Regions from separate parts of the Exiguobacterium sp. E17S genome, predicted to be linked through region 4. Evidence: riboswitches for the same ligand, from Rfam matches in the RefSeq annotation. Region 4 holds a riboswitch; each other region holds the start of a gene.
The links. Region 4 has a riboswitch for S-adenosylmethionine ahead of mtnK (S-methyl-5-thioribose kinase). Riboswitches for the same ligand answer to the same signal wherever they lie in the genome.
Positions count from the first base shown of each region.

Region 1: another riboswitch for S-adenosylmethionine. It lies ahead of metK (methionine adenosyltransferase); the one in region 4 lies ahead of mtnK (S-methyl-5-thioribose kinase).
Region 2: another riboswitch for S-adenosylmethionine. It lies ahead of AC3B4V_RS13285 (amino acid permease); the one in region 4 lies ahead of mtnK (S-methyl-5-thioribose kinase).
Region 3: another riboswitch for S-adenosylmethionine. It lies ahead of AC3B4V_RS07475 (methionine ABC transporter ATP-binding protein); the one in region 4 lies ahead of mtnK (S-methyl-5-thioribose kinase).

Region 1 covers NZ_JBYLRU010000001.1:1,390,043-1,396,128, reverse strand. Annotated here, with positions in the region: gene AC3B4V_RS07205 (alpha/beta hydrolase family protein) at 1-491, shown strand, start outside; gene AC3B4V_RS07200 (EAL and HDOD domain-containing protein) at 666-1,922, shown strand; gene pckA (phosphoenolpyruvate carboxykinase (ATP)) at 2,046-3,614, opposite strand; SAM riboswitch class I at 3,849-3,975, shown strand; gene metK (methionine adenosyltransferase) at 4,104-5,312, shown strand; gene AC3B4V_RS07185 (GNAT family N-acetyltransferase) at 5,450-5,938, shown strand; gene AC3B4V_RS07180 (serine aminopeptidase domain-containing protein) at 6,017-6,086, shown strand, end outside.
Region 2 covers NZ_JBYLRU010000004.1:174,075-180,160, forward strand. Annotated here, with positions in the region: partial or broken gene AC3B4V_RS13265 (MFS transporter) at 1-30, opposite strand, end outside; gene AC3B4V_RS13270 (CBS domain-containing protein) at 57-512, opposite strand; gene AC3B4V_RS13275 (MarR family winged helix-turn-helix transcriptional regulator) at 695-1,117, shown strand; gene mmuM (homocysteine S-methyltransferase) at 1,186-2,121, opposite strand; gene AC3B4V_RS13285 (amino acid permease) at 2,096-3,499, opposite strand; SAM riboswitch class I at 3,577-3,678, opposite strand; gene AC3B4V_RS13290 (polysaccharide pyruvyl transferase family protein) at 3,787-5,253, opposite strand; gene AC3B4V_RS13295 (ketopantoate reductase family protein) at 5,458-6,086, opposite strand, start outside.
Region 3 covers NZ_JBYLRU010000001.1:1,443,853-1,449,938, reverse strand. Annotated here, with positions in the region: gene AC3B4V_RS07485 (PLP-dependent cysteine synthase family protein) at 1-818, shown strand, start outside; gene AC3B4V_RS07480 (bifunctional cystathionine gamma-lyase/homocysteine desulfhydrase) at 811-1,977, shown strand; SAM riboswitch class I at 2,035-2,139, shown strand; gene AC3B4V_RS07475 (methionine ABC transporter ATP-binding protein) at 2,217-3,239, shown strand; gene AC3B4V_RS07470 (methionine ABC transporter permease) at 3,236-3,901, shown strand; gene AC3B4V_RS07465 (MetQ/NlpA family ABC transporter substrate-binding protein) at 3,934-4,767, shown strand; gene AC3B4V_RS07460 (MDR family MFS transporter) at 4,847-6,086, shown strand, end outside.
Region 4 covers NZ_JBYLRU010000002.1:304,027-310,112, forward strand. Annotated here, with positions in the region: gene AC3B4V_RS10750 (methylthioribulose 1-phosphate dehydratase) at 1-7, opposite strand, end outside; gene AC3B4V_RS10755 (2-hydroxy-3-keto-5-methylthiopentenyl-1-phosphate phosphatase) at 4-663, opposite strand; gene AC3B4V_RS10760 (2,3-diketo-5-methylthiopentyl-1-phosphate enolase) at 660-1,850, opposite strand; SAM riboswitch class I at 1,921-2,022, opposite strand; SAM riboswitch class I at 2,228-2,331, shown strand; gene mtnK (S-methyl-5-thioribose kinase) at 2,410-3,576, shown strand; gene mtnA (S-methyl-5-thioribose-1-phosphate isomerase) at 3,573-4,622, shown strand; gene AC3B4V_RS10775 (sugar ABC transporter substrate-binding protein) at 4,634-5,716, shown strand; gene AC3B4V_RS10780 (sugar ABC transporter ATP-binding protein) at 5,713-6,086, shown strand, end outside.

The sequences.
Region 1 (6,086 bases), on a different contig from region 4:
AAGAAGACTTCGGTCATCACGATATCGAAGACGCCTGCAGTGCCTTTGACTGGTTGCAGCAACGTGTCTCGCATGTTCACGCATTTGGATTTTCACGTGGTGGACAGATGGCATTGCTCCTTGCGCATCACCGTCCAGTCGCCCGAACGGTGTCCTGGGCAGGGGTGACGGAGTTGACGTGGACGTATGAAGAGCAGAAGACGATGCAAAAGATGCTGCGGCGATACACGGGAGGTACACCAGACACGGTTCCTGATGAATACGCGGTTCGCTCGCCGCTCCATGTCGAACCTCAAGGTGAAGTATTATTGATTCACGGTGCATACGACGAGAACGTTCGTTTACGACACGCAACCGCTTATGCTGCACGTCATCCTGAGCAGACGACGCTTCAGACTTATGCCTATGCCCATCAATTTCCGATTCATGACAAGTTGCGTGTGACGCGGAATGTGTTGAATTGGTTTGAGACTGGTATCTATAATCGATGATTTAGCCGGTACGATGAATGTCGTATCGGTTTTTTTGTCATCTGAAGAATTGAACTTACATACATAATGGGAAAAAAAGAATATTGATTCGTTGTAAAAAACAATAAACTTCCTGAAAAATAAATTTTGATATAATTAGAACTATATGAGTAATGTAGAGGGGGATGGAGGACGATGGATATCTTACTTGCACGTCAACCCATCGTTGACCGAATCGGAGCAGTTGATGCATTTGAGTTGCTGTATCGTTCCGTCAAACAAATGAATGTATTCGACGGTGATCTAGCGACAATGGATGTATTAACGAATACACTCGTTCATATGGGTGTGGAGCATGTCGCTGAAGGTAAAAACCTTTTCGTCAACTTTACAGCGGATCTCTTGAAAAGTGATCTGATTCACTATTTAGATCCAAGTTTGTTCGTCATCGAAATTTTAGAAACAGTCGATATCGATACAGAGATGTTATCTGTATTGCACAGTTGGAAAGAAGCAGGTTTTACGCTAGCACTCGATGATTTTGAAACGGATTTACTTCGTCAACATGGAACAGAATTATTCGCGCTAATTGATTTAATTAAAATCGACATCGAGGCGATTTCCCCTCGCGAGCAAAGCGCAATCCTGCATATCGTCCGACGTAATTATCCCCATATTAAGATGCTTGCCGAACGAGTCGAGACACATGAGGATCACACACGTTGTCTTGAGATGGGATATGACTGGTTCCAAGGCTATTTTTACGCTAAGCCGATGTTGATGAAGGGAAAAGCTGTCCCTCCTCAATTGCCGGTATTGCTGAAGATGCTAAAATGGCTCGATACGGATGAAAAATACGATGAAGTCATTGATGAGATTGAAGCAAATCCGTATATCAGCATTCAAGTACTGCAACTGATTAATTCTCCAGGAATGGGATTACGAAATACAGTCAGCTCTGTTCGTCAAGCCATTTCACTACTTGGCTTCTCGCAACTCAAAAGCTGGATTTCGTTAATTGTCTTACGCGAGATGAAGCTTGCTAGTCCTTACGAATGGTCAAATGAGTTACTCCGGTCTTCCTTACATTGTGCAAAACTTTGCGAGTTGTTTGCGAAAGAGACGCGTACGTTAAAGCCGGAGAGTGCTTATATGATCGGTCTGTTATCACACATTGATGCGTTATTGTCTGTGGATATCGACGACATTATCGACCAACTGCCAATTGAAGATTCTCTAAAGGTCGTTCTACAAGGAAAAGATCATCCGTTTCGGGATTGTTTAGTGCTTGCAATCAGTGCAGATCGCGGTGATTTTGATCAGTTCGAACTACTCAGTCAACGTTTAGGTGTCTCGCTTACTCGTTCCTATGCGCTACTAGCAGAAAGTCAGGTGTGGCTCAAGCAAAAAGAAACACATATTCAAGAAAAAACGGATTCTGTTTTAGACTAAAAGTGAAGTGCATGTTTTTCTTGATCGAGAAAAACGTGCACTTCTTTTTTTGTTGATCATGAATTAATTTCTTAAGAGATTTACCGATTTTTAAACATAAAAAAAGAGCCCGAAGGCTCTTTTTTATAGGCGTGGACCAGCTGACTTGATCGCATCCGTCGCACTTTCGAAGCGAAGGAAATTGTGTTGGAATTTCTCAGCAAGTGACCGCGCTTGTGTGTCGTATTCGTCCGGATTCGACCAGACGCGTACCGGATTGAGTAACTCGCTTGGAACACCTGGAACTTCAAGTGGCATATGAAGTCCGAAAATCGGATGTTCTTCTGTTGGAATCGTTGCGAGTGTGCCGTTGACGGCAGCATTGACCATCGTCCGTGTATACGATAGCTTCATGCGACTACCTGTTCCGTAAGCACCACCTGTCCAGCCTGTGTTGACGAGATAAACAGTGACACCATGACGATCAATCAATTCGCCGAGCATCGTCGCATATTTTTCAGGCATCAGTGGAAGGAACGGTGAACCGAAGCATGTTGAGAATGTTGCTTCCGGTTCCGTGACACCGCGTTCTGTTCCGGCGAGTTTTGATGTATATCCTGATAGGAAGTGATACATCGCTTGTTCTTTCGTCAATTTACTGATCGGAGGCAAGACACCGTAAGCATCAGCCGTCAAGAAGACGATTGTCTTCGGGTGACCAGCACGTGACGGAACAGCGATATTATCGATTGCAGTGATCGGATAAGCAGCACGCGTATTTTCCGTCAACGATGTGTCATCGTAATCAGGATGACGGGCTTCGTCGAGCACGACGTTTTCAAGGACGGTTCCAAAACGGATCGCGTCAAAGATTTGCGGTTCTTTTTCACGCGATAAGTTAACGGTCTTTGCATAACATCCACCTTCGATGTTGAAGACACCGTCGTGCGACCAACCATGTTCGTCGTCCCCAATCAATTGACGGCTATCGTCTGCTGACAGGGTGGTCTTACCAGTACCGGATAGACCGAAGAACAAGGCGACGTCGCCTTCGTGTCCGACGTTTGCCGAGCAGTGCATCGAAAGGACATTTTCTTGTGGCAAGAGATAGTTCATGACGGAAAAGATGGATTTTTTGATTTCTCCCGCGTATTCCGTTCCACCGATCAAGACGATCCGGTGTTCGAACGACATCGCGATGAACGTCTCGGAGTTCGTTCCGTCAACGGCAGGATCTGCTTTGAAATGTGGCGCATAGACGACCGTGAACGGTTCGAAGGCAGCCACTTCAGGATACTCGCGTAAAAAAAGTTGTTTGGCAAACAGGTTATGCCAAGCGTATTGTGTGAGCACACGGACCGGAAGGGTGAAGTGCGTATCTGCTCCAGCAGCAGCTTCTGTGTAGTAGAGCTGATCGGCTTCGTTCATGTAACGAAGAACCTTTTGCAACAATTGTTCAAATTTGTCTCCATCCATTGGTTGGTTGACATGACCCCAATCAATGTGAGACTCGCAGGAAGAATCACGGACGATGAACTTATCTTTTGGTGAACGACCTGTAAATTTCCCCGTTTCTACAGATAATGCGCCGTTCTCAGCAAGGACACCTTCTTCGTTTCGAATCGCATGTTCGACAAGTTCAGCAACAGATAGTTGTTTGAACACATGCTCTTTCTTGAGTAGTTCTTCGATATTCAGGACCGTCATCGGCATCCTGACCCCACCTTTCCCCTACGTTGGTTTTGGCTCACTGAATTTAGTATGACACATTTATTATATATGACATACTAAAGAGAGAGCAATCATTTTCTGGTGCTGATTTCTATTTATCTGGAAACGCTTTCAGCATTAACAGTTTAACATCTCTTTCAAAAAGTTTCGACTAGAATTTGAAACCTTGCTTGACAGAGTAGGTACAACTTTATATCATGTAATTCGTAACGGATACTCTTATTCTGAGCAGGTGGAGGGAACAAGGCCCGAAGAAACCCGGCAACCGTCCTACATTAATTCACATATTAATGAGGGAAAAGGTGCTCTCCTGAAGCGAAGTAAACACTTCGAACGATAAGAGGGTAAAGGAAGAACGCACAACCTTTCCCTGACCATTTTTTGGACTTGGAAAGGTTTTTTTCATTTTACCGTCCCACTCAACTAGGGGAAATGAGTACACCGTCAAATTCTTTTTTGGGAGGGTCATACATGACAAACCTTAATCGCCGACTATTCACGTCGGAGTCAGTCACTGAAGGTCATCCAGATAAAATCTGTGACCAAATTTCGGATTCAATTCTTGATGCAATCCTCGCAGCGGATCCAAACGCACGTGTTGCGGCAGAAACTTCTGTCACAACAGGTCTTGTTCTCGTTGCAGGTGAGATCACGACATCAACTTACGTCGACATTCCAAAAGTCGTTCGTGAGACAATTCGTGAAATTGGCTACACACGCGCGAAATACGGTTTCGATGCAGACACGTGTGCTGTATTGACATCAATCGATGAGCAATCAGCAGACATCGCTCTTGGTGTCGACCAAGCGCTTGAAGCACGTGAAGGTAGCATGTCTGATGCAGAAATCGATGCTATCGGTGCAGGAGACCAAGGTCTCATGTTCGGTTACGCAACGAAAGAAACACCAGAACTCATGCCACTTCCAATCTCGCTTTCACACCGTCTCGCACGCCGTTTGGCAGAAGTGCGTAAAAACGGTCAACTCGACTACCTTCGTCCGGACGGAAAAACACAAGTCACGGTCGAATACAACGAGAACAACGAGCCGGTTCGTGTCGATACAATCGTCATCTCGACACAACACGCAGAAGAAGTCACGCTTGAGCAAATCCAAGCTGACTTGAAAGAACACGTCATCACACCGGTCATCCCGGCTGAATACATCGACGCAGCAACGAAATTCTTCATCAACCCAACTGGTCGTTTCGTCATCGGCGGACCACAAGGAGATGCTGGATTGACGGGTCGTAAGATCATCGTTGATACGTATGGTGGATACGCACGCCACGGCGGTGGAGCATTCTCAGGTAAAGATCCAACAAAAGTCGACCGTTCAGCTGCATACGCAGCACGTTACGTCGCGAAGAACCTCGTTGCTGCAGGTCTTGCAGATAAAGCAGAAGTTCAACTCGCGTACGCAATCGGTGTCGCGCACCCAGTATCAATCGCGGTTGACACATTCGGTACAGGAAAACTTCCTGAAGCGCAACTCGTCGAATTGGTTGCTGAAAACTTCGATCTTCGTCCGGCTGGAATCATCAACATGCTTGATCTCCGTCGTCCGATCTATCGTCAAACAGCTGCATACGGTCACTTCGGTCGTACAGATGTTGAGCTTCCATGGGAGCAAACAGATAAAGCAGCAGTTCTTGAAGAACAAGCAAAACGTTTCGCATAATCAAAAAGTCCGAGAACCCTACGCGGGTTTTCGGACTTTTTTGTTTACGGGGAACTTTGCAGGAAACGAATGTTTTTTCTAGAAGAGGGTAAAAGTACATGAGTCGATTCGTATGAATACAAAGGGGGGTTCCGATTATGGAAATACGCGAAGCTATTCCAGCTGATGCAGGACGTATTCATGACATTGCCGTCACATCTTGGTTGGATACGTATGCAGAAATCTATTCCGAACGTTCGAAAGCGCATTTCGTGCAGGAGGCGTATCCGCAAGAAGAAGTCGTTCGTGCGATCCGGACGGCGGAAGAAGCACGGGGAGAGTATTTTTATGTCGGAATCATCGATGAGGAAATCGTCGGTTTCATTCATGCTGTTGATGTTGAGGGAACGTGGGAGATCATTCGTCTGTACGTCTTGCCGAAATATCAGCAAAACGGCATCGGGCGACGGCTGATCCGTGAACTCGAACGACAAGGAGCCGTCCCACTCGAAGTATACGTGGAGGCACGTAACTATAAAGCACGTCAGTTCTTAACCTCATTCGGTTTTGAAGAACTCAGTGAGATGACGGAAGAAGTCTTTGGGCAAGTAGAATCTGTCATTCGTCTTCGCCATGTCGCCTCATGAAATCCGTCTTGGGACGGTTTCGTGTGCGTTTGAAATAAGGTATCGTAAAAAGGAAGTATGAAGTGAAGAGGTGAGTTTGTGGTTGAACAACCAACAGGAATCATCGTATTAGTCTATCCGTTACAACTGCGTGCCCGTCCGAGTGAAG
Region 2 (6,086 bases), on a different contig from region 4:
AAGCGTCGTTGTTTTTTCAGCAAGTGCCATAGTGTCCCTTCTTTCTATTGGATGTGTTACATGAACTGTTTAAACGAATGGCGGATGACGTCGCCTCGACTAATGATCCCAACAAGCCGTCCTGCTTTAAGGATTGGAAGCTTTTTGATCCGTTTTGCGCCGAGCGTTGCTGCAATCTCTTCCATTTCTGTGTCAGCGTCCGCAGTTACGACTTTTCGGCGTGCCAGTTCCATGACAGGTCGATTCAAGATATGACGAATCCGGTCTTCATAATCTTCTTCGTCTCCTTTGATGACATCTACATATAAGAATGTATCGACGATGATGTCCTTGTGTTTTCCAATCGCGCGCATGATATCTCCATCACTGATATACCCAACGACCTCCTGATCGGCATTGATGACAGGAACGCCGCTAATACCAGATTGAATGAATCGTTCGATGACCGTCCGAATCAGATCTGTATCGTTTACCGTGATGACCTCTTGTTTCATCGACTCATAAGCTTTCATCTGAATTCTCCTTTGTCGTTCGTTTCTCATACGAAAAAGTTGTATGATACAATTAAAAGAACAAAAATGATTGTATAATACAACTACAACTCTGTCAAGCCTCCTGCTTTTCGCATTGACAGCTTATCCACATTGGGTAATCATGAGGGACAGAGAGACTTTTTTGAAAGGGGAGATACCCGATGTCTCAACAAGCACTCGAAACCATTGAATTGGAGTTAGCAATCCTGATCCGGCGCTTGACGACAGCGACGGCAGACAATCGCAATTTAGATCGTGCTTCCTACCTCTTACTGCGACAACTAGCGGATTCCGGCAACGTCGGTGTCAAAACACTTGCCCGTGAACTTCAGCTTGATGTCTCGACCGTCAGCCGCCAAGCTGCAGCGCTCGATCAGAAGCAACTTGTGGAAAAAGTAAAAGATCCGACAGATGGTCGTGCCTTCTTCTATCATATTACGGATAAAGGACAAGAAGAGCTCACGATTTACCGGACAGCGCGCCTCGCGAGCATCGAACGTCTCCTGACGGATTGGCCATCGGACGATGCCGAAGATTTTGGACGTCTATTGCAACAATTCAACCGTGCCTTGCGCGAGCGGTAACGAAATCACACCATTTAAAGGAACGGACGCGAAATCAATCGATTTCGCGTCCGTTTTTTCGTCATTCTTCATGATGTATGAGAAACCTGACAAACCAAACGAATTTGTGCGATGTGTTCAGGTGACGTTCGGCAACAACCACCGATCAATCGTGCCCCTGCCTCATACCATGTCTTCGCGACGGTTTGGAACGACGTACACTGATTCGTACCCGACCATGTTTTTGCGACCGGATCATAAACCTCACCGGAGTTCGGATAGACGATGATTGGCACGTCCGTCAACGCCTTGACGTGACGAATAAAGTCGGTCGCGTAAGATGCCGGAAAACAATTTGCACCGATTGCTGCGAGCTGTGGATGTTGTCCGACCGTTTCAATACACGTCGCAAGTGCCGTTCCTTCACTAATGTGTGTCGCATCTTGAAGCGAGAACGTCAGCCAAGCGGACACTTCCGGATACGCTTCGAGAATCCGGAACAACACGACAGCTTCCTCGAGCGACGGAATCGTCTCAAATGCCAGCAGATCAGCCCCCGCTTCAATCAATGCTTCGATCCGTGGTCTGTGGAAGGCTTCTAGCACATCTGCTGACACTCCATAATGACCGCGATACTCAGAACCATCTGCTAAGTAGGCACCATAAGGACCCACTGATCCTGCGATTAATGCGTCACTCTTTCCGCTACGCGTGCGTGCGTTTTGCGCCAAGGTGACCGTTTGTCGAATCAGCGACTGTGCTTCCTCTGTCGTGATATGACGTTGCTTGAACCCTTCGATACTTGCTTGATAGCTTGAAGTGATGGCAACATCGGCACCTACTTCAAAGTAGTCACGATGGACGTGTTCGATCTGTTCCGGTGCTTCGATTAAGAGACGTGCTGACCAAAGCGGGTCGTTCAGGTCGAATCCCTTCTGTTCAAGTTCGGTTGCAAGGGCACCATCTAAAATGAGAAAGGGAACTTCCTGTAATCGTTGATCAACTGGATTTTTGATTCGGGACATCTTCAACACTCCGTTTCTGAGAAGAATTCGTGAACGCATGAACGACATAACAGATCACGATGAATGGAATACCACAGTACAAGGCAATTCGTTGTGTCGGATCAAATCCGATACCAATCAAGGAAATCAAACAAACGACGAAAGCGGCGATCGGTACGAATGGAAAGAGTGGTGTGCGATAGACCAATTCGTCGACCGTATGCCCTTCACGAAGAAATTGCTTCCGGAAGCGATACTGGGCAACGCTGATACTCATCCAAACGACGACGACAGCAAGACCGGAAATCGAGACGAGCGCGATATAAACACTTCCTGCTGCATAGATGCTAGACAGCAAGGCAAGTCCTCCGCCAAGCATGCTGAACAATACGGCTCGAAGTGGAACCCCACTTGGCGTCACCTGGGCGAAGAATCGTGAAATCATGCGTTCGTTCGCAAGCGACCAGAGCATCCGAGAGGCGGCGTAAAGTCCAGAGTTCGCTGCCGACAAGATCGCTGTCAAAATGACGAAGTTCATCACGTCTGCTGCGTAGGGAATTCCGATTCGTTCAAACACGGCGACGAACGGACTTTCGAGTACACCTTTCCCATCCGTTGGTAATAAGACGGCTAACACGATGATCGTACCGACGAAGAAGAGGACGAGTCGCAAGATTGTCGTCCGGATCGCAAGCGGAATCGTCCGTTTCGGATCGACTGCTTCACCCGCTGCGACACCGATCAATTCCGTTCCCGAGTAAGCAAAGTTCACGGCAAGCATCGTCATGAAGATGACGAAAGCGCCATTTGGGAACAACCCGCCTTCGGTTAACGAAGAAAAGAATGGAGCCGGGCTACCATCTTGCAGTGGAATGAAGCCGACGATTGCTCCCGCACCGAGTAAAATGAAAGCAATGATCGTCACGACCTTAATGGCGGAAAACCAAAACTCGACTTCAGCAAACACGCGAACCTTCAAGACGTTGATAACGAGGATCATCGCAGCGAACAATGCGCTGAACACCCATACAGGAATCGACGGGAACCAACGTTGCATCAAAATGCCTGCTGCCGTGAATTCTGAACCAAGGGCGACCGTCCACGTCAGCCAGTAGAGCCAGGCCACTGTATAACCGGTGCCGGGTCCGATGTACTTCGTTGCGTACTTATGGAATGATCCGGTTTCCGGCATGTGCACGGCGAGTTCACCGAGACTTAACATGACTAAGTAAACGACGACGGCCCCAATCAAATACGATAAAATCGTTCCGACGCGTCCTGCTTGTTCCAACGTATAACCTGTACTTAAAAATAATCCTGTTCCAATGACACCACCTAACGACAGCATGATCAGATGACGTGATTCCATCTTGCGTCGAAATGCTCCGCTCGTTTTCATGAATCCATTTCCTCCTCGTTCCACCTATTTCAAACAAAAAACGCATCCTCACGGATGCGTCGGTCGACAATTCGGAAATCTTATCGATCGGGTGCAGCACCCGCAGGAATTAGCACAGTATCTTTCGACCTGTTGCTGAGGTTTCATAGGGCCAGTCCCTCCACCTCTCTGGATAAGTATGTAATTGTTCCTAACCCTATCAAGTCTTTTTCAAATTGTCAACACAATTCAGAATACTCCTATCAAAAAAACATTCCGCATCGTATCGATCCGGAATGTTTGGAGGTTTATTTTTTGGCGAATAAATCCGCTGTTTTCAAGGCTGCACGAACCGCTTTCCGATTCAATGTTCCTTGCTGGTGCTTCATTTTCTTCGTTTGGGCAGCCAATTGCGCTTTGAGCGCCGCAATCTCTTGATCCTTTTGAGCCGTTCCTGTTTGTTTCTGCAATGCTTTGATTTTCTTATCTTTTTCAGCTAATTGTGCTTTTGTTTGTTTTTGCGCATCCGCAATCTTCTTCTCTTGTTCCGGGAAGAACCGTTCAAAACGAGCGACTGCTTCCTCAAGACTTACGCCAGAGATCGGTTGGACTGGTGGGAGCAACTCGGTTTGCGCCATTTGACGGTCAAACGGTACATTCTCAGGATAGTTCGTCTCTTGGTAGATATGCTCAAGATTGTTCACGTTCAAGAAGTCAACGAAGTTGTCGAAGTTACGCGCTTGAACACGTGCCGGACTTTGGAAGTCAGCGCTTGCTACGACGTCGGATAATTGTGTATCCGCTGTGATGTCGTTCGCCCAAATGTGCGTCAACTGATGGTAATCCGTCAATTCGCGCATCCGTGCATCTTTTGGAATGAGGATACTCGGCGTACCTGCAAGCGTTGCTGTGATGTTTCCGTGCAAGCGTGCACCAAAACTAAGGTCTGCTTGTCCGATGAAATCGAACCATGTCTGTGCGTTCAAGAAGAAACGAACCCGATCATTCATGTAAGCAGGATCCGACATTTTCACCGGATAGTTCGTCACTGAAAGATCTGCGATCGGGTGCGTCCCTGTATACGTCAACTTCAGTTCCTTCATCCACTGGGGAATGAAGTAATGATTTGGATACTCTTCCATCCCACGTGTAATGAAATCGAGGACGTTTTGTGGAGCTAAACGTGACGAGTTGACCGTAATCATCGACTCAGGTGTGATGTTCGTTTCACGGATGTGCAAGTCGCGACCGAACGCGTACATCGAAGGACATCCGATGACGCGATGATCGATCCCTTCGCGGAAACCAAGACGTGTTAAGTATTTCGACGTAATCTCCCCGCGAAGACCCAGCATGCTCGAGCGCTCGAGAACGGCACTGACGAATGCTTTGACATCTTCATCGAATGGGAATCCACCATCTAAGTCTGGTTCAAACGGTGCACGTAACCCTACACCGATGACGACGACTGGAATCTTTAATTTTTTGATGAGACGTGTATATTTCCGTAACGTCGGTACGAATTCTTTTCGGAATGCGTCCGCTAACGGAATGACATAAAGGTCAAAGTTGGCATTGATTTCGTCTGCCCGTTCTTCGTCGTAATAGTAATAGTCAGGTGTGATCGTCGTACCTTCTGTCATCAACGTCCGAAAGATACTGTATTGATAGATAAGATTTCCAACGTTTCCTCCAATGGAATTATGTTTCATCAAATAAGGAGCATCGAACTGTTCGAATGGTGTCATACCTGCACGAATAATAATACGTTTCATAATGGATAAACTTCCCCTCTCGTCTGCTTCATTCGTCCTTGCAAGAAAAAATACGGAAAAATATATTATCAGTTTTTTTCAATCTCATTAAGAATAGATGAACTTTATTTCGGAAGTCAACGATTCCTAAGGGAAACAGGTCTTTCGTCATCAAAACGAAACATTTGCACCACTCCATCATTTTTCTAAAATAGAAAAATGTGACTATCTAATCGTTTCGAGATACATGCGTAGATTCGCTTCGACTAATTTCAAGGCATACATCTGATCAGTCGTAGCAGGCTTCAATAATGCACTGAAAAAATGTTCCACTTCGACGGGCTGACCCTTTTCCATGTCCCGTAACATCGATGATTTCATCGTATCTTCCATTGCATGCATCTGCTTCAGTAAGACCGCTTCTACATCGTCATTAAAGACTGCGCCTTGTTCTTCCATCGCCTGTTTCGCTTCCGCCATGACGTCTAGGATCATTTGACGTCCAACAGCTTCTTTCCGAATCGGACCGATTGCTGAGCGAAATAGCGTCGTCACGCCCGCGAATGTCGAAATGAAGAGATACTTTTGCCACATGTCATCCATGATATGCATCGAATACTTCATTGGTGCCTTCGCTTTCGCAAAACACGCTGCGATTTTCTCTAGACGCGCTGTTGGTTTACCGGTTCGTGAACCAAATAGCAGCCGATGCGACGGGCTTGTCTGTACAATGCGCCCTTCTGCATCAAGCGTCGACTCAATAAAGCAAAGACCACCCAAAACTCGATCTTCTCCAAAGACTTCTGTTAACCGTCGAATGTGCTGCATGCCGTTCAACAAAGGAATGATATACG
Region 3 (6,086 bases), on a different contig from region 4:
TGAACCCTGGGGGCAGCGTCAAAGACCGCCTTGGCATTCAACTCGTTGATGCAGCAATCGAAAACGGACATGTGACACCAGGCGGTACGATCATCGAGCCGACAGCCGGGAATACCGGCATCGGCTTAGCGCTCGCCGCTAAAAAATACGATCTCAAAGTCATCTGTGTCGTTCCGGAAAAATTCAGTCAGGAAAAGCAGACGTTGATGCGGGCACTCGGCGCAACCGTCGTCAACACGCCGACTGAACTCGATATGCAAGGGGCTATCGACCGGGCAAAAGAACTCGGTCAGGAAATTCCGAACAGTTACGTTCCGTTACAATTCGAAAACGAAGAGAACCCAGTCACGTATCAGCGGACACTCGGTCCTGAGCTGATTGCGGACTTGCCGCACATCGACTGGTTCGTTGCCGGTTGTGGTTCAGGTGGTACGTTCGCCGGAACAGCGGACTTCTTAAAACAACGTCTCGGTACAAAAGCAGCAATCGTCGAACCGGAAGGCTCCGTCTTAAATGGTGGTCCAGCCGGTCCGCATAAGACAGAAGGCATTGGAACAGCAAAATGGCCAAGTCTCGTTCCGCGTGAACTCGTCGACGAGATTCATACGATTTCTGACCGTGATGCATTTGACGCGGTTCATACACTCGCTGCTCGCGAAGGATTACTCGTCGGTAGTTCAGCAGGTGCAGCGCTCGTTGCTGCGCTTGATATCGCGAAGCGTCACCCCGGCAGTACGATCGTCACCGTCTTCGCAGACAGTGCCGAACGCTACTTAAGCCAACAAATCTTTGAAAAGGTGGACGAAACTCATGCGTAAGAAGACAGCATTGATTCATGGAGGAACAGGTGTCGACCGGGCAACAGGAGCCGTCACACCTCCGATCTATCAAACAAGCACATACAAGCAGGATAAAATCGGTCAACTTAAGGACGGATACGAATACTCACGGACAGCGAACCCGACACGGACGAGCATCGAACGATTGATTGCGGATCTCGAGGGCGGCGCACGTGGTTTTGCCTTCGGTTCTGGGATGGCAGCGATTCATGCCGTCTTCCACTTGCTTGAGTCTGGCGACCACATCGTCATGACAGATGACGTCTATGGTGGTACGTTCCGCTTGATGCAACGCGTCTTACCGAAGTTCAACATCGAAGTGACATTCGTCGATACGACGGACCTTGCGGCAACGGAAGCAGCGATCCAAGACAACACGAAGATCGTCTACGTCGAAACACCGACGAACCCGTTGTTGAAAGTTACGGATATCGCAGCAATCGCAACGATCGCCAAACGTCACGATCTTAAACTCGTCGTCGACAACACGTTCGCGACACCATATCATCAACAACCACTCGCACTCGGTGCAGATATCGTCTTGCACAGTGCAACAAAATACATCGGCGGACACTCGGACGTCGTCGCTGGACTTGTCGTCGTCAAAGATGATGCGCTCGGCGAAGAGCTTCACTTCATCCAAAACTCGACAGGCGGCGTACTTGGACCGCAAGACAGCTTCTTGCTCGTCCGTGGTCTTCGTACACTCGGTATCCGGATGGATGCGATCGAAGAGACAGCACATGATCTCGTTGCGTTCCTACAAGCGCAAGATATTGTCTCAAACATCTTCTACCCGGGACTTGCATCGCATCCTGGTCACGACATCCAAGCGAAACAAGCGACTGGATTTGGTGGGATGATCAGCTTTGATGTTGGTTCAGCAGCGAACGCAGAAAAACTCGTCGAGGCGACACACTTCTTCACACTTGCTGAAAGTCTTGGTGCCGTCGAGAGTCTGATTTCGGTGCCGGCACGGATGACGCACGCGTCGATCCCAGCAGAACGTCGGGCAGAACTCGGTATCACGGACGGTCTCGTTCGGATTTCAGTTGGACTTGAAGACGCAGAAGATTTGAAAGAAGACTTAACACGTGCTTTCACGTTCCTCGAAAAAGTTTCTGAAAAAACTGTTTGACAACAAAAATAACCCCTGCTAATATTCAGAATATATTCTACAAACTTAATACCGAAACTCTTATCGAGAGTGGTGGAGGGACTGGCCCGATGAAACCCGGCAACCGCGGATCTAATCCGAAGTGGTGCTAATTCCAGCAGACAAAAGTCTGGGAGATGAGAGCAAATGGTTTTGTGTACTGAAAAGTGCGCGCGTTTGCTCTAAAACGCGCGCACTTTTTTATTTTAGGAGGGACAGTTGTGATTCGTTTACAAGACGTAGGAAAGATTTATCGCTCAAAGCGCGGAGCGGTCGAAGCCGTCGCGAATGTCGATCTGACAATCGAGCGCGGTGAAATTTTTGGAATAATCGGTTATTCCGGAGCAGGGAAATCGACCCTGATCCGATTACTGAATATGCTCGAAGCACCAACGAGTGGTTCAATCCAAATCGATGGTGTTGAAATGACATCATTAAAACCAAAAGAATTACGAGGCGTCCGCAAGAATGTCTCGATGGTCTTCCAACACTTCAACTTACTGTGGTCACGGACGGTCGAAGAGAACATCATGTTCCCACTCGAGCTCGGTGGCTTCCCGAAAGCACACCGCAAGGAACGAGTCGCGGAATTGATCCAACTCGTTGGTTTAGACGGACGCGAAAAAGCCTATCCGTCGCAATTATCGGGTGGTCAAAAGCAACGTGTCGGTATCGCTCGGGCACTGGCATCGAACCCAGACGTTCTCTTATGTGACGAGGCAACAAGTGCACTCGATCCGAAGACGACGGACTCAATCCTTGAGTTACTCGTTGACATCAATGAAAAACTGAAACTGACGATCGTCTTGATCACACACGAGATGCACGTCATTCAAAAAATCTGTCACCGGGTCGCCGTCATGGAAGCCGGTAAAATCGTCGAGCAAGGACCGGTCGCAGAGGTCTTCCGTCATCCGAAGCAAGCGATGACGAAGGAGTTCGTCAAACAATTGACGTCGCCTTCGGAAAACGAGTTGACGTTCGCGAAACTACGCGAACGGTACCCAACCGGAAAAATCGTTCAGTTGACGTTCGTCGGATCGACAGCGGAAAGCCCGATCCTCGCGGAAGTCATGAAGGATTCACCGGTCCTGTTCAACATCATCGGCGGAAACGTCGGTCAATCACAGGAAGGGGCACTCGGTACACTGTTCATTCAGTTGATCGGGGAAACAGAAGCAACACAAGCGGTCATCACGAAGCTTCAAGCCAGTGATGTTGAAGTGGAGGTGGATCACCGATGATTTCATTCTTTGACAACCTAGATTGGGACATGGTGTGGGAAGCGACAGGCAGTACCGTCTATATGACGGCAATCGCTGGGGTTTCGACATTCGTTCTCGGTTTGATCATTGGTTTACTATTGTATGCGACAAACGAAGAGTTATTGTTCAAGAATCGGGCGTTCTATTCAGTGTTGAGCTTGATCGTCAACGTCTTCCGTTCGATTCCGTTCATCATCTTACTGATCTTATTGATTCCATTTACGACAGCAATCGTCGGTTCGTTCCTCGGACCAACGGCAGCATTACCGGCACTGATTTTCGGTGCTGCACCATTTTACGGTCGGATGGTTGAACTCGCGTTACGTGAAGTCGATAAAGGTGTCATCGAGGCAGCTGAATCGATGGGGGCGACGAAGTTCCAAATCATCTATAAAGTCTTAATCCCGGAAGCGTTGCCTGCCATCGTTTCTGGTATCACGGTCACACTCGTCTCACTTGTCGGTTATACGGCAATGGCCGGAGTAGTCGGCGGAGGTGGACTTGGGGACATGGCCTTCATCGAAGGATTCCAGCGTTCTCAAAACGATGTCATCGTCATTGCGACACTCTTAATCTTAGCGATCGTCTTCGTCATCCAAATCATTGGTGATTTGCTGATCCGTGCGATCGATAAACGTTAATTCAAATTTTATTCATATTGGAGGAATCATTCATGAAAGTTTGGAAAAAATTCGTAGGTACTGCTGCTGTATCCGTCTTAGCAATCAGCCTTGCTGCATGTGGCGAAAAATCATCAGGATCAGGTAGCGACGACAAGACACTCGTCGTTGGTGCTTCAAACGTACCGCACGCTGAGATTCTTGAGCACGTTAAAAAAGAATACGAAGCAAAAGGCTACAAGCTTGAAATCAAGAAGTTCCAAGATTACGTACTTCCGAACAAAGCACTCGCTTCAAAAGAAATCGATGCGAACTACTTCCAGCATGTACCGTATCTTGAGCAACAAGAGAAAGAAAACAAATCATATAAGTTCGCGAACGCAGGTGGTGTCCACGTTGAACCACTCGGTATCTATTCGAAGAAATACAAGTCACTCGATAAGTTGCCAAACGGTGCAACGATCTTAACGAGCTCAAACGTCGCGGAACGCGGTCGTGTCTTGACGTTCCTTCAAAATGAAGGATTGATCAAACTCAAAGATGGTAAAACGACAGATGCACAACTCGGTGATATCGCAGAGAACCCGAAGAAACTCAAGTTCAAAACGAACATCGAAGCATCACTTCTTCCGCAAGCTTACAAAAACAATGAAGGCGACGCCGTCCTCATCAACACGAACTACGCGATCGATAACGGTCTGAACCCGTTGAAAGATGCGATCGCTTCAGAAGATGAGTCGTCACCATACGTCAACATCATCGTTACACGTGACGGCGATGAAAAAGACAAGCGTGTCACAGCACTTCTTGACGTTCTGCACGAGAAGAAAAACCAAGATTGGATCCTCGACAAGTACAAAGGTGCAGTCGTTCCAGTCAGCAAATAAGTTCACCGAAACCGGCATCCTTCCTATATAATGGAAGGATGCTTTTCATTTGTCTGAAACAGGGGTTAGGGGGAATCATATGCAACGCATTCGTCAACTGCATCCGTTGACACTCGGGGTCTTGTTCGGGACGTTTTTCTCGCGTCTCGGAACGTTCATCACGATGCCGTTCTTCGCCATCTACATGACGACCGTCCTGAAGTTTGATCCGGTCGATGTCGGCTGGGTCCTCAGTATCTCAGCGATCGCCAGCCTCATTATGAGTTTCATCGGTGGTACCTTGTCGGACCGTTATGGACGGCGGGCGATGATGCTTGCCGGAACGATCGGATTCGCGATCGTCTTCATTGCGCTGGCACAAGTCGAGACGTTCTGGGCATTCTTTACGCTCAGTGCCTTGAACGGGGTCTGTCGCTCAATCTTCGAGCCATCTGCTCGTGCCTTGATCAGTGATACGACGGATGAAGCGAACCGGTTGTTCGTCTTCAATATCCGTTACGCGATGATCAACATCGCAGCAGCGATCGGACCGGGAATCGCTTTACTGCTGAGTGCAGGGAACACGTCCGCGACGTTTTACATCACGGCGTTCGTCTATATCGTGTACGGGGTGATGATCGGTATCTTATTCAAACGCCATCCGATCACCGAGACGCATGGTGGGAAAAAGGTCTCGTTTGGAGCAACGGTTCGTCTGTTGCGGACGGATATCGCCTTTACGCTGGCACTCGCCGGTATCATCTTCGGGGTCTTCGGCTACAGCCAGTTCAACTCGACCTTGCCACAGTTCTTGACGGAGACGTCACTCCTTGAAGGCGGGAAGACACTCTATGCGATCTTAATCACGATCAATGCAATCACCGTCTTGATCGTTCAATATCCGATCATGAAGTTTGGTATGAAGACGTCACCGCTCGTCTCGATCACGACCGGGATTGCGACTGTTGCGATCGGATTGTTCATCATGGGAAATGCGAACGCGATCTGGTTGATGATCGTTGCGATGTTCATCTTCACGTGCGGGGAAGTCATGATGTTCACGATGACTGATATCTTGACCGATCGGTTCGCGAAGCCAGAATTACGGGGTAGCTATTTCGGGGCGATGGGCTTGACGTCGATCGGGCAATCAATCGGTCCGATCGCCGGAGGACATTTGTTAAGTTTATATGGAGCGGACCGTCCGTTACCGATTTTCGGGATATTAGCGGGCTTGACATTATTCGGAATACCACTGCTCTTACTGTCACAACGGATTCATCGGGCTTCGACGATCGAGGAACTCGAGGAACCGGTGAAACTTTCGAATGATTCTCAAC
Region 4 (6,086 bases):
ATGTCATGTTGTCACCTCCGCTCGCGTTAAATCATGAACGATATCGTGGAACGTCTCAAACGGTGTATAGGCGATATCGTTCTCTTCACACAACGTGATCAGATAATCACGGGCATAGACACGATCCGCTTGTTTCGCGAGTTCGAAGTCCGTCACCGAGTCACCGATGACGATGATGACGTCATCGTCTTTGCGCAATGCCCGGGCAACGGACGTTTTACAACAGCCGCACCCGTTCGTGCAATGGGCATCGCAGGCGTTTGGCCAATCGATATGGACGAATGGACCACTGAAATCGGCGACGTTACAGTAAATCTGTTCTTGTTCAAGGAATGGCGCTAAGATCGGTTCGACGAAAAAGTCCATTCCACCGCTGACGATCGAAAAATCGATTCCTTGACGACGACTGTACTGAAGTAACTCCGAAAATCCGTCGCGAATGACTGCACGCTCCAACAAAAAGTCAAGATAGGCTGTTTTTCCGTCAGACGGCAGAAGTGCGAACATTTGCCCGACACCACTCTGAATCGATAGCGTTCGGTCGAGTACGCCGCGTTTCAACGGTTCGAAGTCACTCGCTGGCGCAAATTGTTGCATGAGTGCGATGATGTTATCTTGCGTCGTCACCGTACCGTCGAAGTCACAAAGAATCCGTACGGTCATGACTTGATCCCCCAAGCGTCAAGGGCGATCCGTAATTCTTCATGACGCGATGCTGCCGCCGATAGGGATTCATTTGCGAGTGCCGCATCGAGTGCCTGGCGGAAAGCAATGACACCAGCCGCAGCACCTTGCGGATGACCATGTACGCCGCCGCCGGCGTTGATGACGGAATCGATCCCGAAGTCTCGTACGAGTTGAGCGACGAGTCCAGGATGAATACCGGCTGAAGGAACCGGGAAGATTGATTTCGTCTGACCGAGACGGGTCGCTTCGACCGCGATGCCACGGGCGACATCCTTTGGTAAAGCGACATTGCCGTAAGGAGACGGGAATAGCGTCAAGTCTGCTCCGGCAGCACGCGGTAATGTGCCGAGTAAGACAGGGGCTGCGACTCCGTGATTCGGGCTAGCGATCAACGCACCGCTATATGCCGGATGATTGAAGATAGGAACGTTGATTTCCGGATCACTTGCCAGTTCACGTAAGACATCGAGTCCGTATGTGAAGGTATTCAGCAAGAAAGCAGTCGCTCCAGCATCAATCAATCGCTTGGCTTGATCCTTGAGCGTAAAGACGGGACCGCTGAGTGTGATCGCATATAACGCACGTTTACCGGTCCGTTGGAAGTGAGCATCGATGACCTCACGTCCGATCCGTGCCCGGTCAATCGTCGGTGTCAACGGATTGTCGTATAGGATCTCATCGTCTTTGACGAGATCAATCCCACCAGCGAGTTGTCCTTCGAGTTGATCACGAAGGAACGATAAATCGCGTCCGATGACTCCTTTGAAGATGCTCATTAATAATGGGCGATCTTCGACACCGATCAAGGAACGGACCCCTTCGATCCCGAATTTCGCACCTGGAAAGTCCGACGTAAATGTATCGGGTAGTAGCAATTCCGTTAGTTTGATTTCACCGTCGAGTGAGAGTTTCCCGAAGACGGTCGTCAGAATCGCAGAAAAGTCGCGCGATACGTTATGTTCCGGGTAACGAATCGTGATATATCCTTTGCCATCGCGCTCTTCGGTATGTACGACTTCCCCTTTGAACGAGGCGAGTTGTTGTTGTTCGAGATGATTCAGTTCCGTCCAAGAACCGACTGTCAGACCAAGCGCGAGTTGTTCAGCGCGCTGCTCGAGTCGATCACGGGCAGTCAATTGATAAGTAGCAGTGATATAAGCCATGTCTTTCCTCCTTCAACAAAAAAATGGTCTCTCGTCAGCGACAAGAGACCATGAATGATTCGAACGTGGACTCTTATCTGTCAGCTTAGTAGCTGCAAGAATTAGCACCGTGCCAAAAGGTCGGTTGCTGCGACATCGTAGGGCTTGTCCCTCCGTCTGCTCTTGATAAGAATTGGATGAAATTGTGAAATCTAATTGCAATTTTTACATGAGAATCGCCACTTGTCAAACTATTTTTAGAAAATTTATTTTTTTGAAAATACTCTTTCTATAGATGACTTAAAAATGATATCCGTTTCTGCTTGATTTCGATTTGACAGCGAGGAAGTCGATTGCGTAAGATTCAAATCAATATCACACACGACAACTACATACGACTCTTATCGCGAGTTGGCAGAGGGAATTGGCCCGATGACGCCGCAGCAACCGACCACTGGGCACGGTGCTACATCCAACAGACGTTTCGTCTGAGAGATAAGAGGACGCAGTGACTTTTCTGCGCCTCTTTTCGATGACGAAAAGAGGCGCTTTTTCGTGTATCACATAGGGGGAAACTGAGATGACATATAAAGCATTCACAGAACAGGACGCGATTGATCGTGTTCGGACATTAGGACTGATCGGCGATGGAGCCGTCGAAGCAGAAGAGATTGGCGACGGGAACCTCAACCTCGTCTTTCGGATTCGAGAAGGCGAACATCGCTTGATTTTAAAACAAGCATTACCATATGCGAAGGTCGTCGGGGAGAGCTGGCCGTTATCGCTCGAACGAGCGTGGATCGAGCAATCCGCACTCCGTGAATTCGCACGGCATGCCGTACCGTTCGTGCCACGTGTTTTTCATGCTAGTCATGAAGAGGCGTATACGGTCATGGAAGATCTTTCACATCTGACGATCGTTCGAAGCGGTTTACTCGCAGGTGAACAGTATCCGTTGCTTGCGGAACATATCGGTTCTTATCTCGCTCGGACGTTATTTCATACATCGGACTTTGCGCTTGGTCCGGTTGAAAAGAAACGTGTCGCCCGAACGTACTACAATCCAGACTTGTGCGACATCACGGAAAAATTAATCTTCACGGATCCGTTCCATGACGCGGAGACGAACGAGATTGAAGCCGGGCTTGAAGAAGAGGTGGCATATTTATGGGCAGACGATGAGTTAAAACGCGAAGTCGCAAAACTTGAAGCGCTCTTCATCACAAAAGGAGATGCATTGCTGCACGGCGATCTACATACAGGAAGCATCTTCGCCTCGGTGACGGAAACGAAGGTCATCGACCCTGAATTCGCCTTTTATGGTCCATTCGGATTCGATGTCGGACAGTTCATCGCCCACTTATTCTTTGCAGCATACCCCGATTATTCAGCACTTCGTGATGCCCGGATTCGCGACATCGACACGTTCTGGCTGACATTTGCTTCAACGTTCCGTGCCTTATGGGAACGGGAAGCCGTCGAACCATTCCGGACATCGGGGCTCGTCGACGATGTATTGAGCACGATCTTGCAGGATGCCCTTGGCTTTGCCGGTTGCGAATTGATTCGGCGGACGATTGGTCTTGCACCGGTCGCTGATTTAGAATCAATCGATTCAACGACGGAACGCTTAGAGCGGAAACGTCACGCTCTTCGTCTAGGAGCGGCGTTAATCAAACGCCGTACAGAATGCCGGACATTCGATGATTTACGAAACTTTGACGTAACGGAGGAACTCAGCCGATGACTACATTCGTTCAAAGTATCCGTTACGAAGATCGTATCTTGACGATTCTCGATCAGACACGTCTACCGCAAGAAGAGCACTATGAAGTCATTGCTGATCTCGCGCAAGCGGTTGAGGCGATTAAACAACTACGTGTCCGGGGCGCACCTGCGATCAGCTTATTCGGTGGATTCGTGCTCGTTCAAGAAGCGTACCGCTTTGAAGCAGAGCTACCGGTCTACAAGCAAGCCTTGCTTGAGACATCGGCGACGTTACTCGCGACACGACCGACGGCCGTCAACTTGCGAAATGTCCTCGATCAATTGAATCCAATCATTCAAGACGGGACGTCGGTAGAAGAGATTCGCGAACGGTTGGAAAAACGGACGGTCGCCTTATACGACCAGGATGCGCAGACGTCACGTCAAATCGGGATTCATGCACTGGAATTGTTCCAGTCAGGCGACCGGATCCTAACGATTTGTAATGCTGGATCGATTGCGACCGCTGCTTATGGAACGGCACTTGCGCCGTTCTACATCGCAAAAGAACGCGGCATCGAATTATCCGTTTTTGCGAGTGAGACGCGACCGTTACTGCAGGGAGCACGATTGACGACATGGGAGCTGCAACGTGCCGGCATCGATGTCACGTTAATTACGGACAACATGGTCGCCCATACGCTGAAAGAAAAACAGATCGATGCGATCATCGTCGGTGCCGACCGCATTACACGAAACGGAGATACCGCGAATAAAATCGGGACGTTCCAATTGGCATTGCTCGCGCAAGCTTTTGGTATTCCGTTTTACGTCGCAGCACCGCTCTCGACGTTCGACTTCTCGCTCGTTTCCGGAGACGCGATCGAAATCGAAGAACGTGATCCGCAGGAAGTGACGACTGTCCAAGGTGTCGCGACAGCACCGGAAGGCGTCGCTGTCTTCAACCCGGCGTTTGATGTCACACCACACACATTGATCACGGGCATCATTACCGAACTTGGTGTCATCACGCAACCGAATGAAGAAACGATTGAACAATTAACAGGGCTTCAACCCCTCGGATAAGGAGATATGTCATGAAAAAACTAGCTTACGCCGTCCTAGCACCGGCACTGTTACTAGCGGCTTGTGCGAATGGAGAAGCCACGACGACGAAGGTCGTCAAGGATGTACCAAAAGGGGTTCAATCGGACGTCAAGATCGCCGTCATCCGCAACCTAGCATCGGACGACCATACGAAACAATTCCTTGATGGCGCACGAAGTGAAGGCGAAGCGCTTGGCTTTAAAGTCAGCACGTTCATTTCGGAAGGTAACGACGTCAAGTTCAAGGAGCTGGTCGCGCAAGCGATTCAGCAAGATTATGATGGGCTCATCATCTCGCATGGTAAGGAAGACTACGCCTATGACATGATTAAACCAGCGGTCGACAAAGGGCTGAAGGTCGTGACGTTCGATACGGTCACGAAGAAAAAAGGAACGACGTTAAAAGGTGTGACGGAAACATTCCAAAACGATCATCAACTCGCGAAGCTATCGCTTGATGAAGTGACGAAGGTGACGGACAAAAAGCCGGTCCGTGTCATCAAACTTTGGTTCGGACCAGGTTTTGCCCCGCTCGATCGTCGTCAGGAAATCTATAAGACGTACGAAGCAGACGGTAAGATCAAAACGCTTGAGACGGTTGGACCGACAAACTTCCAAGATGTCCAAGGGGATATCGCAACGAAGATGAATGCGATTCTCGCGAAATATCCGAAAGGAAGCATTGATGCGGTTTGGGGAGCGTGGGACGAAGTCGCAAAAGGGGCTTACAAATCGCTCAAGGATAATAAACGTCAAGAAATCCCGCTAATCTCGATCGATGTCTCGAATCAGGATATCAACCTGATGCGTGAAAAAGGCAGTAACTGGGTCTCGACGAGTGCGGTGGATCCATTCTTGATTGGACAAACGGACATGCGATTACTGGCTAAGAAAATCGCTGGCGAGAAGACACCAGATAGCTTTGATCTCGACGCGAAACTCGTGGAGCAGAAGGCGTTGAAGCAGGATACGACGATGTACAATCTCGATACGATCATCAAAGGATGGAGTACATCGGACAAATTCAATGAACCGTGGATGGACCGGTTGCGTGACGTCCATAAAAAACAATGACGTCTACCAATCATCACTTGAAGATGACTGGGATTTCACTGGCGTTTCCAGGAGTGCAAGCCTTAAAACAAGTCTCGTTTGAAGTGAAATCCGGTGAAATCCACGCGCTTGTCGGTGCGAATGGTGCCGGTAAGTCGACGTTGATGAAAGTCTTATCCGGAGCGGAAACGGCGGACGAAGGAACGATCCGTCTCGACGGGAAGGAGTTGTCCATCACGTCACCACGTGATGCGAAACAGATTGGAATCGATCTCGTCCAACAAGAGGTCGATGTGGCGCTTGTCCCGTATTTGACGGTCGCTGAGAATATCTGTCTCGATCTGTTGACGGACGGAACGATGACTGGCTTCGTATCCCAACGCCGTTACAT